DNA from 3 places in the Pigmentibacter ruber genome. Region 3 is predicted to be linked to each of the others. Evidence: riboswitches for the same ligand, from Rfam matches in the RefSeq annotation. Region 3 holds a riboswitch; each other region holds the start of a gene.
What was found. Region 3 has a riboswitch for cobalamin ahead of GOY08_RS00070 (acyl-CoA thioesterase). Riboswitches for the same ligand answer to the same signal wherever they lie in the genome.
Positions count from the first base shown of each region.

Region 1: it holds a riboswitch for cobalamin, as region 3 does, so the genes downstream of both, metE (5-methyltetrahydropteroyltriglutamate--homocysteine S-methyltransferase) here and GOY08_RS00070 (acyl-CoA thioesterase) in region 3, are expected to answer to the same signal.
Region 2: it holds a riboswitch for cobalamin, as region 3 does, so the genes downstream of both, GOY08_RS01170 (TonB-dependent receptor plug domain-containing protein) here and GOY08_RS00070 (acyl-CoA thioesterase) in region 3, are expected to answer to the same signal.

Region 1 covers NZ_WSSC01000001.1:594,241-600,023, reverse strand. The annotation lists gene GOY08_RS02520 (hypothetical protein) at 1-628, shown strand, start outside; gene GOY08_RS02515 (hypothetical protein) at 625-837, opposite strand; gene GOY08_RS02510 (hypothetical protein) at 986-1,699, opposite strand; adenosylcobalamin (AdoCbl) riboswitch at 1,882-2,036, shown strand; gene metE (5-methyltetrahydropteroyltriglutamate--homocysteine S-methyltransferase) at 2,110-4,401, shown strand; gene GOY08_RS02500 (S66 family peptidase) at 4,391-5,431, shown strand; gene GOY08_RS15595 (hypothetical protein) at 5,422-5,544, shown strand; gene GOY08_RS02495 (hypothetical protein) at 5,534-5,783, opposite strand, start outside.
Region 2 covers NZ_WSSC01000001.1:261,534-267,316, reverse strand. The annotation lists gene GOY08_RS01170 (TonB-dependent receptor plug domain-containing protein) at 1-1,949, opposite strand, end outside; cobalamin riboswitch at 2,001-2,204, opposite strand; gene GOY08_RS01165 (hypothetical protein) at 2,296-2,532, opposite strand; gene GOY08_RS01160 (aminotransferase-like domain-containing protein) at 2,754-4,247, shown strand; gene GOY08_RS01155 (coproporphyrinogen-III oxidase family protein) at 4,231-5,436, shown strand; gene GOY08_RS01150 (hypothetical protein) at 5,506-5,783, shown strand, end outside.
Region 3 covers NZ_WSSC01000001.1:11,011-16,793, forward strand. The annotation lists gene bla (subclass B2 metallo-beta-lactamase) at 1-292, opposite strand, end outside; gene GOY08_RS00060 (hypothetical protein) at 364-1,104, opposite strand; gene GOY08_RS00065 (TSCPD domain-containing protein) at 1,286-3,679, opposite strand; gene GOY08_RS00070 (acyl-CoA thioesterase) at 3,771-4,166, opposite strand; adenosylcobalamin-variant (AdoCbl-variant) riboswitch at 4,191-4,282, opposite strand; gene GOY08_RS00075 (glycosyltransferase family 9 protein) at 4,406-5,503, opposite strand; gene GOY08_RS00080 (hypothetical protein) at 5,496-5,783, opposite strand, start outside.

The DNA.
Region 1 (5,783 bases), 580 kb from region 3:
TTCTTTCAATAATATCAACCAAATTAATAATGATCAATATCAACACAATTTAGGAGATTCATGTCTAAATGATTTTGCAGATTCTATTCATTCAATAGATAGACCAGATGCTTATAAAGATCGAATTATAAATCTAATTAATCTTTGGAGACATCAACTTGTTACTGGTGCTGGTAATGTTGTTCCCGGTCCCGGAGCTGGAGTAAGAACACCTGGAGGTTGGTTTGCTCCCAAATACGAGTTTACTGACGCGTGCAACGGATATATTCCAGATCCCAGAGCGTTGGTTAGATACCCTGAGGTAACTCATGAAAACATGGGAGAAAATGATGTAGTTATTCCTTCAGCAGCAACGATAAGAGAAAGAATTAAAGATATTCACAGAAATAGTTGGGAAAAAAATCTTCTTAATAATAATGCAGTTTTAACAGCTAATCAATCTCGATTAGAGCTAGCTATGGCGGCTACTATGTGTTTTGCAAATGGAGCTTATCGAATACGCAATGAGCCAGAATATAGATTATATGGTAGTAAAATTAATACAATTATTTTTTTGTGCGCAAATATTTTTGCTGCATTACATGTAATTCTTTCTCAAACACAAAATTTACCTGATAATATTAATTAAGCTAATTTCAATAATAATATTTTTTGCAATCTCCTAGAAGTTGGAATAAGTAAACTAGCTGTATTAACAGTGATTTGGGGCGTACTCTTATCTTCTTTGATAATAAATCCACATGCATAACCAAATCTTAGAAAAACAATACAATTTAGAGTTTGCAAGTCTCCAGCAGCATTTGCAGAACTACAAGTAAATATTGTAATTAACGACAAAAATTAACCATTTCCATAATACAATTGCTTTTTTACTTTAACTTTATATTTACTTTTTAAAACATATAAAAGGACTCGTTATCAATAAAAATTTCTTTTATAAAATTTAATTTATCCATAGAGTATTACAATTTGAAAAATGAATTGATTATTCTTCATTTTCTTCTGTTTCTAATATTATATCAATCATATCTTTAACTTCACTAAATGTTTTGTTTAAAATACGAGATAAATTATATAATTCAACATTTATTAGATCAAAATTATTTCTTTCTGAATAAAGATATTTTACATCTTCAAATTTATCAAGATACATTCTTTGCTTTGAAAATTTAAAAATATTTTCAGTTACATCCATCAATTTATTATTTTTATCTATTATTTCATCATAAAAATGAAAAATATTACCATTTTCTAAAAAGCTCTTTGTCTCGCTAGAACAGTCAAATTCTAATTTACTTTTAATTCCGTTTTTACTTATAAAAAAGTTGAACTTACTTTTTAGATCTAATAATATATTATAAAAATTATTAGTATCTTTGATGTTTGAATTTAAAAAATTGATTATATAATTATTTTTCTCAGTTACTGCTTCATCAACTTTACTTTGATAAAATTCTTTTAATTTTCTTGTTTCATCTGTAAGTCTATTCAATTTATCTTCAATCAATAAAATTCTATCCACTTCACTATTACTATAAATACAAAGACTAGTTTTCCATATTTTATCTTCAATTTTCTTCATTTTATTAAATAAAGTATCTTCATTATTCTTTAAAATCAAAGAATTATTCAAAAAATTTGCAGAAGCACTATTTGCCAGAAGTATTAAAACACTAAAAATTAAAGATTTTATTTTCACAAATTGTTCCTTACGAGTTAAATAAAAAACATTAAATCAATTATTATATTTTTATTTTTAAGTCAAAAAAATAAAAATAAATTATCTAAATATTTTTTATAATTAAATAATTTTATTTTTTATATAATTTATTTTATTACACTAAAATAGTTGACAAATACCTAAACTTAACATTAATTAATAACTCAATTTATAACTGCATTTGGTGTGGTGAAGTCCAGTGAAAGTCTGGCACTGTCCCGCAACGGTGATGAAAGATAATCTTTCTTAGTCCGATCCCCCCAAAAGCCTTACAATGAGTGAAATTTTCTCTTCGATGGAAAGGGTTTTCACAAAAATATTTTTATTTTTTTGAAGGTAATATACCTTTTTCAGTTTGATCATTTCGCTCTCTCCCGAAGGAGGAGCTCATGTCTGTTTCAACAGCAAATTTAGGTTTTCCACGAATTGGAGATAATAGGGAATTAAAAAAGGGATTAGAAAATTTTTGGCAAAAAAAAATCCCAGAATCAGAATTAAATGTTATTGGCTATAAAATTAAACTAAATAATTGGTTCCTACAAAAAGAATTAGGAATCAATTATATTCCAAGTAACGACTTTACATTTTATGATCATATTTTGGATATGGCTATTCTTTTAGGTGCAGTGCCAAAAAAATTTCTGGTAATAGAAAATCCTTTAGATAGATACTTTGCGATGGCGAGAGGTTTCCAAAATAATGAAAAAAAAATTGATATAGTAGCACTTGAAATGACAAAATGGTTTGATACTAATTACCACTATATTGTCCCAGAATTGGAAGAATTTCAAATTTTTAAATTAAATGCAAGTAAAATTTTGCATGATTTTTTAGATGCAAAGTCACTAGGAATAACTACACGCCCTGTTATTGTGGGTCCATTTTCGTTTCTTTTGTTAGCAAAATTTGCTGACAGCAAAATTGAAAAATCAACGTTAACTCTTCTTGATTCTCTGTTACCTATATATGAACAGCTATTAATTGCTTTAGCACAAATAGGTGTTGAATGGGTTCAAATTGATGAACCATGTCTTTGTTATGATGCAGACCCCACTAAAATGAAATACTTTGAGAAAGCATATCAAAAATTAAACTCTTTGAAATTAAAACCAAAATTAATGTTAACAACATATTTTGCATCAGTAGAAAAGCATATTGATCTTTTTTCTCAACTAAATTTTGATGGAATTCATCTTGACTTAATTAGAGCTGAAAATCAATTAGAACAGGCATTAACAAAAATTTCTCCGAATACAACATTATCACTTGGATTAATAGATGGAAGAAATATTTGGAAAGGAAATTTAAATCATGCCTATTCACTTTTAAACTATACAGTTTCCAAAAGAAATTCTAATAATGTTATAATTGCTCCTTCTTGTTCTCTTCTTCATTCACCTATTAATTTAAATTATGAAGAAAAATTAAAATCAGATATAAAAAAATTATTAGCGTTTTCTGTCCAAAAATTAGAAGAAATAAACTTATTAAAGAGAGTATTTTTAACAAAAAACTTAGTCTTATTAAAAGAAAATATTGAAATTTTAGCTAATAGAAACTATGCTAATCTTAATTCCCAAAAAATAAACAATGAAAATAATTTTAAATTATCAGAACAATTTTTGAAGAGAAAATCACCGCATGCAATTCGTAGTGAAATACAAAAAATAAAATTAAGATTACCCAATTATCCAACAAGTACAATTGGATCGTTTCCACAAACTGAGCAAGTAAGAAAAATGCGTGCTAATTGGCGCAATGGAAGTATATCAAATGAAAACTATAGTCAATTTATGCAACGAGAAATTCAGCAATGCATAAGTAAACAAGATGAAATAGGGCTTGACGTATTTGTTCACGGTGAATTCGAACGAAATGATATGGTAGAATTTTTTGCCGAAAATCTAGATGGTTTTGCATTTACAATGAATGGTTGGGTACAAAGTTTTGGTTCCCGCTGCGTGAAACCGCCAATAATTTATGGTGATGTTGCAAGAAAATCTGCCTTAACAGTTGAATGGACAACCTATGCTCAATCAATAACGAATAAACCAATAAAAGGAATGCTCACAGGACCCGTCACAATTCTTCAATGGTCATTTTGTCGAGAAGATCAGCCCAAAAAAGAAACTTGTTTGCAAATCGCATTGGCAATCAGGGAAGAGATTCTTGAATTAGAAAAATTAGGGATAAAAATTATTCAAGTTGATGAACCAGCAATTCGCGAGGGTTTACCTTTACAAAAAGAAAATTGGGGAAATTATCTAGATTGGGCAGTGCAAGCTTTTAAGCTTGCTACAAGTGGAGTTAAGGATGAAACCCAAATCCATACGCATATGTGTTATTCGAGCTTTGGAGAAATACTTCCTGCAATTATAGCTCTAGATGCAGATGTTATTTCAATTGAAATGTCTCGTTCACAACTAGAACTTTTCTCTGATTTTACTAAAATTAGTTACCCTAATGAAATTGGCCCTGGTGTTTATGACATTCATTCACCAAGAATTCCAAGTAAAGATGAAATTGTTTCTTTACTAAAAAAAGCCTCACTTATTTTTCCAAAAAATAAAATTTGGGTAAATCCCGATTGCGGTTTAAAAACGAGATCTTGGAATGAAGTTGAACCTGCCTTAAAAAATATGGTCTCTGCTGCAAAGGAATTACGTTGTAATGACACTTAATAATATTATTAAGCCTAAAGCTTTGAAGTTCGGTGCTACAGCAGGAATATTTACAGCATCTTCGCCTGCACATATTTGGTTTAAAGAAAAATATTTTCATGCAATTGAACAGCTTAAAAAAAATGGATTTAAAATTCACGAAAGACAAATAACAAAACAATTTATTTCTCAAGGATATAGGACTGCTTGTCCAAAGGAACGTGCACAAGAATTTATGGATCTTATTGAGAACCCTAAAGTAGATTTTTTAATTGCTACGATAGGAGGATTTAATTCTTCCTCCTTGTTACCATATCTTGATTTCAAAAAAATTGCTCAAGCTAGAAAGATAATTTCTGGTTATAGCGACATTACTTCACTGCATATGGGAATACTAACTCAGGCAAGTTTATCTACATTTTATGGCCCTGCAGTTATCCCTACATTTGGTGAATGGCCTGAAGGATTTTCAGAATCTATTGCCTCTTTTAAAAATTTATCCTCTGAAACCAAATTAAATAATTATGAAATTAAACCATTTAAATATTGGAGTAATCATTTTCGCAATGCTTTAAATTCCGAATGGAAAACAGGTAAAAGAAAATACCACTTGAATAATGGTGTAAAAATATTGAATCAAGGATATGCTGAAGCTCCAATAATTATCGCCAATTTAAATACATTATGTTCACTTGCTGGAACAAAATATTTTCCTGATTTAAAAGGAAAAATATTATTAATTGAAGATGAGCATGCATCTTTTACCGAAGAAGAACGCGCCTTAACACATCTAAAATTATTAGGTGTATTCGATAATATTGTTGGTCTAATAATCGGCAAACCAGAGATATTAGAAAATAAAAATGCCCCATTTACTTATGAAGATCTTATATTGGAAATTGTAGGTAAACAGAACTACCCAATTGTAAGCCAATTTGATTGTGGGCATACTCATCCATCACACACATTAGCGCAAACGCTTAATGTGAAAATTGGTGCTACAAATGAAAATTTTAATTTTGAGATTTTAGAAGCTGCAGTATGCGACTAAATGCATTTAATGAAAAATATTTTCATGCTTTGGTACAGCTCAAAACAAATGGATTTGAAAATTATGAAGGACATTTAACAAGACAGTTTACTATTTTCAAAACTATTTTCTAACCGTTCCACCTGTTAAATTGCCAGTAAAACTTCCACCATTTCTTATAACAACTTCACCTATCCCACTTGTAAATTTAATATTCCCATTAACTGTACTATTATCAATATATAAAATCTGTTTCTTTGTTTTACTTCTTGCATTTTTACCTATTAAAATATCTTTAGTTGTCGTTCCGGCATTTAATTCTATATGATCTGAGACAATATTTAACGTCTTGAGAAAACTCGAATTATTTGCT
Region 2 (5,783 bases), 250 kb from region 3:
TTATAAATGGGTGGAATTTCAACCTTATTTATATTCAAATAATCCAAGTAAAATTCACTCTGCCAATTTAAATTAAAATATGAACCAAAATAAGTAGAATATTCATTTAATTTTGTTATAAAAATACTATCAACACTTGTTCCTGAATTAATAGAGTTTTCAGAACTTCTTGGTACATAGTATTCATTATTATTCTTATTCATTAAAGATTTTACATATTGATATGAAAAATAAAATTTCCAGCTCTTATATATATAGATATCAGAATTTAAATATAAACCAATGCGATTAGAATCTTCTATATTTTGATACTGTGATATAAATTGATTTATTTCTTGGAGAAAAATTAAATTTGAATCTTTTGTATAAAAAGTACCTATTTCAAAATAAGGAAATGTAAAACCAAATTCAATTTTTCTACTTTGTTCCTCTTGCAAAGCACTATTTGCTAGAATCCCACTTGGCGATCCATACATTTCAGCTAAGTAAGGTCTACGCATTGCTAAGATATAGCGCAAATAATTTATTATAAATTTATAATTTTGTTGGATTGAAAATGAATAACCATAAATATTTTTTTCAATATTATTATTTTTAGTATTACAAATATTTTGTAAATTTCCTTTATTACAATCAATAGATACCTCAGATTGCGCTCCTGAAAGCCAGCTATTAAAATTCAATGATAAAGAGTATTCTTTTAATAATGGTAAATAAATACTTTCAAATAAGCCTAAACGAATTTCTCGTCTTAGTGACTTACTTTCACTATCACTGGAATTATCTAGCGCTGCAGGAACAGAGGCGGTAGTATTTTGGGTAAAATTAAGATATTCTATAACAATACCTGTTTTCTCTTCGAAAATAAATTGCGTTGGAATTGTCATCCATGATTTAATTTGGGCTGTAGTATTAAAACTTGAATTTGCTTGAGTAGTATATCCTTCTGAAAAATTTGAAATCTCTGATTTATTTAATATAAGGCCTAACTGATTGTTCCAAATTATTCCATTATCAGGATAAAATTTTTCTGCTTGCAGAGTACTAATAAATAGTTTCTTTCTAATTCTTGCATTAGAAGCACTGCTAACAGCACCTGGAATTCCCTTTTCATAATCAGTATATAATGTAGCTGAATTAATATTATTAAATAAACTAGAATTTATATTTAAATGAAAATATCCCGAATATTTTTGAAAATCGTTATTCTGTAAATTTTCATACTGCCCTCTATTTGCATTTAATACAGAATTATTATTGTTAAATACAGGATAATCTTCTTTACTGCTTGTAGCTTCTACTGTAGAAAACACTGAGAAATTCTTATCTAACTGAAGCGCATGACTAATTGAGTTTTGCCAATAATGAAATGAACCTGCTCTAGAATTTACTTTGAATGAATTTTCATCAAATGTTCGTTTTTTAGCAAAACAATTCTCTTTCTGACAACTGAGCACATTTATATCGCCACTAATGCCCATACTGCTTAACCAAAAGGGTGGGCTATCGGGATAAACCATCAGGCTTGCTATTGCTGAAATAGGAATTAAAGAAACTATTTGCTCACTGGAATCAGAGCCTGCCAAGGGAAGTCCATTAAAATAGTAAGTGGGTTCGAAAGCTCGAGCACCTCTGAGACGTACTCTCAAAGCGCCCGCTTCACCTCCAAATTGTTCAACCTGCCCAGATGTTATTCTTTTCGTTAAATCAGAAATACTTTTAGGACTTGGCAAAGTACCAGGCTGTGAATCTGTGAAAATAATCTCTTGATTTATGTTCCCAGAAGATGGATCTTCTATGATTTCTTTTGAATTTTTAAATTTTTCAGCAGACTGCATTTTATCTAAATCAGCTTGATCTGATTTAGGTAACACAATAATTGGAGCCGGATTTTGAGCATGGACTGAAATAGGCAACAAAAAAACTTTTGCTGCAGTAATAAACTTCATGTTATTTTCTTTTTTATAGAAGATCCCCTCGGATCTTGTTCCATAAGCGTCTACAAGGGACGCATGATGGCAGGTCTTCGGACTTAAAAGCTTTTTTTATTCCTACTTTTTGCAGCTTCCCAGTTTAACCAGTGCTTTTTAGCAAATTTCGTTCTTTTTCACCGCTGCGGGACAGTTTTAGATTTTCACTAAATTCCCTTTTAATTTGGTTTTTTAACAATTAAAAAACACAAAACCATCAACTTCAGAAAAGTTACATAGCTTGTTATTTTAGTCAATTCACAAACAATTATTTCTAAAAAGGGAGAGAAAGAAGAAAACCATAAAAATTTGAAAAATTTAAATATTATTTAAAAAACTTTACAATTCTCCTAACAGCACCAGGAATGATGGTTGCTGATTTTTGTATATTTAACTTTAATTTAGTGTTTGATTTTATTTTTTGGTAGTTTGGAATAACTTTTTCAGCATCTTCCCTAGCCTCATGATCATGAACACCTTCAATTCTTTCCCAGTTTTCAATTCCTGTTTCATTTGATTTTAAATAAACAGAATGAATATCATACACGTTTTGCTCTTTCATACCACCCTCACTAAATTTTCCATATAAAAAGATCCAGAAAGTCTCGGCATTAAATTATAATTTTAACAGCTCAATTAATAGGTACAGTTTAAAATAATACCCTTTAACTGTACTGCTAACTTTTTTTTAACTGTACTGGGAAATATTGTCCTCTTTTGCTATAAACATTTCAGTGTAAATTAAATTCTTTTGCGAATAACTATTTGTAAAGGCTAATTTGAATGGCAAAATTTAGAAAAATTACGATTGACTTTGAATCTAGTAAATCTTACTCCCAACAGATATTTGATCATTTTTGTAATGCAATTCAAACCGGTACACTTTTGTTTGGCTCTAAACTCCCTAGTATACGGGACTTATCAGCCGAATTAAAAATTAATAAAATTGGAATTATCACTGCTTACAATAAGTTAAGTGATGGGGGATTTATCAAAGCAAAGTTAGGGAGTGGTTTTTATGTCTCATACAAAAAAAATAAGCTTAACTTATCTAATACGCCTAAAAGGGACAATCACAGCTTAGTTTTGAAAAAACAACAAATGAATTGTCCACTTCCCCACTATTTAGATTTACCCGAAGATTATGCAAATTTAGGTGGAAATCAAGTTTATAAAAGTTTTAGTATCATGGAAGAACTCAGAGCTATTTCAAGAACTTGTTTTTCAAATAATACTTTAATTTATTCAACATTTAAGCACAATTCATTTCAAAGTTTAAAGGAAATTATTGGTTTTGATCTTGAAAATAAAGGGATGCCTATTTCAAACTCGGATCAAATTTTACTTACTTGTGGTGAAAAACATGCAATCGATATTATTTTAAATGGTTTTCTTAATAAAAATGACTATCTTGTTCTTGAATCACCAAGTAGTGATTTTTTTTTCTACTCTGATTTACTAAAAAAATATAATATAATCTCAATAGAACGCTCTTTCGAAAAGTTACATTTAACAGAAGAAAAAATTTCAGAAATAAAAAATAAGAAACCCAAAGCTTTTATAATATATACAAACTGTCATTGTCCTACTGGAGGTTCTCTTACTGCAATAGAAAGACATAGTCTTATAAAAATTGCAAAAGAAATAAATGCAATAATTATAGAAATAGATATTTATAGTGATTTAAATTATGATGAGTTTATTATACCTAATTTAGCAACTATTGAAGGTTTAAATAATTCATTTTACATTTCTGGTTACTCTAAAGTATTTGCTCCTGGTCTAAAAATCGCATATGTTGTTTCAAGTATAGCAAATATTAAATATCTTTATACACTATATATTGCACAATGTATTTCTCCTTCAATTATAGATCAACAAATAATTTATGAACTTATAATTAGAGGAGTTTTAAAAAAACATACTGCAAAACTAAAAAATACTTTTCGTTCTAAACGCGATACCTTAATTGCTATGTTGAAAAAACTTTCCCCGCAAGGTTCAAAATGGAACCAACCGGATTCTGGAATGTATTTGTGGTTTGAATTTCCCCCCGGTGAAAATCTACACGTAGTTGAAGAGCGTGCCTTAGAAAAAAAAATATCAATAGCACCTGGTTATTACTTTTCAAAAGATAGCAAACATTATAATTTTATGCGTATCAATTTTGCAAATTTAGAGCCTGTTTTAATGTATAATTCTTTAGAAACTTTATTTTCAATTTGGCGGAATGCTTCTTCAAGAAAATGGATAATAAAAAATGATCGAAATACCTAATCAAAAAGCAAATATTGGTTTTTATTTTCATATACCTTTTTGCCCGCATATATGTCCTTACTGTGATTTTACTAAAACAGCAAAATTTACAAAAAAAGACATTTCTCTTTACTTTGACGAATTAGAGGAACAGTTAATTTACTTTATTGAGAATCTAAAAGAATATTATCAACAGGATGTAACAATTTATTTTGGAGGAGGAACTCCTGGATTATTTGAAGCTTCAACTTATCAACGCTACTTTAATATTATAAATAAATATTTTAAAATTGAAGAAGCTACATTAGAGACCAATCCATTAACTAATTTTAAAAGGCGTTTAATTGACTACAGAAAAGTTGGTTTTACTAGAATTACTCTTGGTGCACAGTCACTTTGTCCAACTACATTAAAAATATTAGGAAGGAAACATACTCCTCAAAACGTAATCGAAAACTTAGCTTGGGCAAATTCTGCAGGTTTTAACAATATTCAAGTTGATTTAATTTATGGTTTAAGAAAAGAACTTCGTTCTAAAACATTAACACAAGAAATTAATGAACTAATAAAATATGGCACTACTGGTATTTCAGCATATGCATTAACTATTGAACAAAGAACCTTATTCGCAAATACAAACTACTCAGATGAAGAAAATGCAGTAAACGAATATTTAGAAATACTAAAAACTTGTACAGAATTATCCCTACAACAAGTAGAAACAAGCAATTTTTCAATGTTTGCCACAAAACATAATAACTTATATTGGTACGGAAGACCCTATATAGGACTAGGGACAGGTGCGCATGGATTACTTCCACAAACATCTGATTTTCCTTTTGGACTAAGATATAGAATAGGACCTAGTACATTTACCGCCTTAGAAGCTGGAAATGATAAATTAATCTTTACTGACAAAATTGAGAGAGGGAAAAATTTTTCTATTCATTATGAAAATCCACGTACTCAAAGAGAATATATTGATGAAATGATATTTACCTTATTAAGAACTCCAAATGGAATTCCTTTGTCTTGGTTGGATAAATACATTACTAGAAATGATTTTCTTGAAAAAATTAACAAAAATCCTAAATTTTCCAGAGCTATTGAAGAAAAAAATATTTTAATCTTTAGTAATCACATAGCACTTTCGGCTAAGGAAAAAATTCGTGGCGACTTATGGGCAAGTGATTTTATTTCCTTGATTTAATTTTTTTTTACCTTAATATATAAATTAATAATCTTTCTCTTGTGCTTTATATTTGAGGTTTCTCTTTTTATGAAGAGCTCATTGAAAATATTTATTTTTATATTTTTTATTAGCTATTCATTAAAGAGTTTTTCGCAAGTTGATCCAACAATTCCACTTCAACAAAGGAATTTACAAAATAATTTAGTAAATCCTGTGATAAATGAAAATCCCTTTATTGAGCAAAAATTTCCTACACAAAATAATCAAAAAATTTTTAAAAAACCAAGTCAAAAAACAATTAACAGTAATATCAAAGATGAAAATAATAAAAATGAAAATATAAAAGAAGATGAAATTTCTGATGA
Region 3 (5,783 bases):
TACCACCAGCTCTATCTGGATGATAATTTGTATTAATTACTTCTTTGATAGGTTTGTTTGAAATTTTTTTAATTTCATTAGCTAGTAATAATGCTGTATCATTACTCCAGGTAGCACCTACTACAGTGATATGTTCCTCACCTATATAGAACATGGAGTTTTCTTTATAAAAATAATCATCTTCTACAACATAGACTGCATCTTTAAGTTTTTTGATAGATAATTCAGCAGCAAATGTTGAAATGGAAAAACAAGAAATTATAGAAATTGAAAAAAGTTTTAATATATTCATGTGATACACCTTTTAGGAGAATAGACTACCAAAATTGAAAAACTAGCAAATATAAATTTAGAATTCAAGGGTTACATTTTTTTTAGGATGCCACCATAAATTTTTCCATTTAATTTTCCATTATTTTCAATAATAACTGTACCATTTCCATCTTCAAATAAAATATCACCATTAACTGTACTATTATCTATATAAACATACTTTTTATTAAAAAAACTAAAACTAGATTTTTTTATTATTATTTCTTTAGTTTTTGTTTTATTGGTAATTTTAACTTTATTAGATTCTACAAAAATTGCTTTGTTAAATGTTGAATTTGATGCAAAAAAATTACCTTTAATATAAATTTTTCCATTTATGGTTGAATTTTCTTCAAACTTAACTGCTCCATCATTATTAAAATTATTTACTAAAATACTATAACCTTTAAAATTTCCATTTCCTTTAAAATCATCGCATATTAATTTTTTAGCAACAAATGTCCCTGAATTATTAATATTTTTAATATTTACTTTATCTCCATAAAATGCACCTGATCCAGTATAAAAATCTGCAGTTAAATTATCAGCACTAAATGAGCCTGAACTCTTTATACTTTCAACAAAAACATTTTGGAAATTGCTTTTACCGCTATTCAAATAATTCTTTTTTATCTTAATATTAATGAGTTTGACGGTTCCAGAATGATCAATGCATTCTACTTCTGAATTGCTTAACTCCAATGAGCCTAACGAATTTATACACGCAAATACAGAACAATTGAAATAAATTAAAAACAAAACAGGTACAAATTTAAAGATAAGATTTTTCATTTTTTCACCTAGTTAAAAAAGACCTCTAATTAACTAAGTAAAAAAAAAAATAATGTCAATAATATTTTAATTTTAAAATTAAAATATTATTATTAGAATTTTTTTAAAATTTTTAGAAAATTAGATTTCTGCTTACCATAAACTTTAAGTTTGATTAAATTAACGTGTTATATCTTAAATGCTAGCATCTGCTCCAGCCACATGAATTGCAAGTAATACAACCAGCTTGATGAATTAAACTATCTTTTTGGCAGTTTGGACAGCTTTCACTAACTAATTTGCTTCCTTCTGGAATGTATTTTTTTAATACTCTACAAATAGCCTTTGCAAATGTTGTCAAATCACCCTCAGATTTTTGAAGCTGCTGTTCAATAAATTTTATATCAATACCGTGTCTTAAGTTAAGTGACACTAGGCGTGTTATGGCGTTTTCACATCCATTATTTTCAAAATTTTCTTTTATATTAATTTTTTGTAATTTTTTATTTTCGTCAATTATATTTAAAAAATAAATTCCTTTTTTATTTTTTAAAATTTTTCCTACTTGATGGTCTTGTGATATAATTTTTTTCTTATAAATTCCGCAAAAAACCTCATATGGAACATTATCAAATTTTCCAATAAGAACTATCCAATTTTGAGCTGCAACTTTAATATAGTGAATATCGCAATCAAGCAATTCTGGTCTTTTAAATGTTGCAAATTTAGATTTTTTAATGTTTGTAGACAACTCAATATTATTTAAAACACCTTCTCTACTTTTATCTCTATAAACTGTTACCGACTTTAAATTATTTTCCCAAGCATTAAAATAAATATTTTTTACATCTTCAATAGTTGCTGTATTTGGTAAATTATATGTGACTGAAATACCACTATCAATATATTTGTAAATTTCGGCTAATAATTTTATTTTATCTAATGAATTAATGTTTTTTTCTGGTAATTTATCCCATGCTGCAAAAACCCATTCATCAGTTTTTATTAATTCATCAATATTTTCTTTTGTTACAGGAATATTTTTTCTTTTTAATTCATTTAAAACACAATTATCAAAAATAAAGTGAGATCTATATTCACCTGTTAAAACACGTTCTTTTCTTTCATGATAAGGAGCAAATGCGGGTTCGCAGCCACTACCCCCAGCACTTACAACCATTGATAAAGTACCAGTGGGAGCTATTGAAAGACAACATACGTGCCGCATTGTTTTGAAATCCTCTTCTTTCAAATTAGTTAACTTAATTAATCTTTGAATAAAAGGACTTTTTAAATACCACTTTGGAGAAAATTCTGTAAAATTTCCACGTTCTTTACCTAAATTAATTGATGTTCTATAAGCAGTTTCTGAAAACACACTCATAATATCAGCAACAATTTTTATACTTTCATCAGAGCAGTATCTTATCTTATTTTTTATAAACCAATCATAAAGCCCTGTGAATCCTAAGCCAATTCTAGTCATAGAGACTAATTTATCACGTTGAACTGGATGGGGCGATCTATTTTCATTGTATTCCGCTATAATAACATTGTCTAAAAATCGAATACCAAACTCAACTCTTTCAATTAACCAATCTTTCCAATTTTCGTTATAGAGAGGCATATTATAAAAATTAATTGAAGATAGTACACATGTATTATAAGGATCTAATTTTTGTTCTGAGCATCCATTAGTAGAAACAATATGAAATTTTTTATTTGGGTGATAGTTACTATTAGACCAATATTCGCTTGAATCCCAGAACTCTATACCAGGTTCACCTGTTTTCCATGCTTGATGTGCAATTTGATTAAATAAGTCACTAGCAAAAACTGAATTTCTAATAGATAATTCTGGTCCAGGAGAATAATCTATTAAAACTCTTTTTCCTACAACAATTTTTTCTTCTTTTCTTTCCCAGCATAAATTAATTTTTTTATTTAAAGTAACTGCATGCATAAACTCACTATCAACTTTTACAGATATATTTTGGGAAGAAAGTTTTGTTACATCAGATTTGCAAGAAATAAACTCTGGACTATCAGGATGATAAATCCAAAGATCTGGTTTTGTTGCTCCCCTTCTATTTTCAGCTCCGATAATTTGCATTGCAGAATCGTAAACAGTTAGAAAACTAACTGCTCCCGTGCTTGTTTTCGCGCAATTATGGGTTTGTGCCCCTCTTGGTCTTAAACCAGAAATATCAATTCCATTACCTTGGCCGTATGATGCTATTCTACTCCAATTTTTTAAAGATTCACCAAAGATGTCTTCAATTGAATCATTTACAGGTTCTTGTGTTGTACAATTAACATATGAAATTTTAAGATTGATATTTCCTGCTGCACGCCATATCCCGCCAGCAGGGCTGAAATCCTTTTTGCAAATATATTCAATTGTTTTACTTTTCATGATTGAATAATATTTTTTGTCATATTTGTTTACTTCGTGGGCGACTCTTTCAATTGCTTCTTGAAAAGTTTCTTTTTCAATTTTTTTTGTTTTTTCATTTAATTTCTCATGACAGTATTTTGCTTCAATAATATTTTTGTAAATATCAGAAGAAAATTCATATTTTAAATTTTTATTCATGGCCTTCTTCTTATAAAAAAATTCACTTCAAAGAAGTGATTAATTAAATTTCTCTGCTTAATTTTAATTTAAATTGTAAAAATTTGAAACCCTAAATTACTTGGGTTGTTTTTCCTTTTTCATCAATTGCAACCATTGTGAAAATACCACTAACTGCTACTTCTCGTTTATTTGAGTACATTTGTTCCACATATATCTTGACTTCAACTTTTACACTTTTTGTTCCAACATATGTAACAATACCATAAATATCTGCAAAAGTTCCAGCAGGAATTGGTTTTTGAAAATCAGTTTTATCTAATGACACAGTTACCATTTTTTTTCTGGAAAAACGAGTTGCAGTAATAAATGCTACTTCATCCATCCAATTTAACGCAGTTCCTCCAAATAATGTATTATAGTGATTAGTTGTATCAGGAAATACGCACTTTATCATTCTTGTTTCTGAAAAATGGATTCTTTCTTGAATCTCATCAGAGTAATTCATGTTTTACCTCTTGCTCGAGAGAAAATAGTTAAAGGTAATCGGACTTTCAATAATATGATCACCGTTGCGGCACAGTGTTGGATTTTCACCAAACTTCCCCTTTAAAAAAAAGATACTCATATTTTTCTTTTGAAGCAATTTTATTTTCTAAAATAAATTATTTGTTGTTTTTATTTTAGCAAAAATATTGAAAATATATCATTATTAAAAATCAGGAACTTGTATGAAATATTTATAAATTATTGATTTGTTTTTAATAAAATTTGATTGTATACCCGAATTGGATCAATATCTTTTAAACATTTTAAATTTTTAAATCTACAAACATTGTTCTTTCCGTGCCGACTGCATGGACTACAATTTAAATTTAAGTATTCAATTTGAATATTATTACTTGATGGAACAAAGCCAAATTTAGGAGAGGTAGATCCAAAAAATACAGTACTTGGTACATTAAAGTTATCTGCTGCATGTGCTGCAAAAGAATCATTAGTTATTATATACTTGGCATTTCCAATAATATCTAAGGTTTCACATAATTCTGATTTATTGACCATATTTATTACTTTATTTGACTTTGGGTATTCTAGATATTCACCTAAAAATTGTTCATTATTTGATCCGCAAATAATAATATATAAATTAGTTTCTTTTTTTAATTTTTCAATTAAGATACGAAAATTTTCTTTTGGCCACATTTTGATAAAACTACTAGCTCCAGGAAATATGCAAATATATTGCATTTCTTTTGGAAAATAATTTTTTGCAGGTAAAAGCGGTGAAATATGATATGTATCTTTAAATTCTTTTTGATCATTTAAAATTATATTTTGCAGAAGTTTTCTCTGTAGATCTTTAATTCGCATAAAATTTTTTGAGAAAAATTTTTGTTTCTGGTTAAAATAAAAAAAGGAAATCACTACCATTAATATTCTATAAATAGAATATTTTTTTATGAAATATTTTTTTTCAATTTCAATATGTAATTTATTTTTTAAGTATTTTAAAAATCTTTTACTTCTTTTTGTATTTTGTAAATCGATATAAAATGACTTATCTTTTGTATTAAGAGAAAGAATATATGAAAGAAATTCATTAATTTCAACTTCTTTGCCGTGTAAAAAAAAGGAAGTTTCTTTGTTTTTTTCAAAACAAATAAATGCTTGCAAGTGTTTTATTTTTAATGCAATTTCTTTATTGCTCGGAGAAGTTATAAATACTGGATAATAGTTATTTTCAATTAAACAAAAAACACTATTGCTTGCAATTAAAACATCTCCAATGGCACTTAGTCTTGTTAAAAAAACAATTCTATTATAATTCCGAATTTTATTCATAATTTCCATTTTTCTTAAAAAATCTATATAAAAATAAGCCTGACCAAAGAAATAGTGAAAGGATATATAGACCCCCTCCAATTGCAGAAATTGCTGTTGGATAAGATATTTTACCTATTTCATTTGGATTGAATGCTTCTAAAATAAGGCCAGCTCCAAAGATTGGAATTGAAAAAAGAAAAGTTAAAATATTGCTTTTAATTAAACGCTTGGAAAAATATGGTGCAATAAAATTTAGTGATAATCCTAGAAGTATAGCACTGTAGCCCATAACATTCAT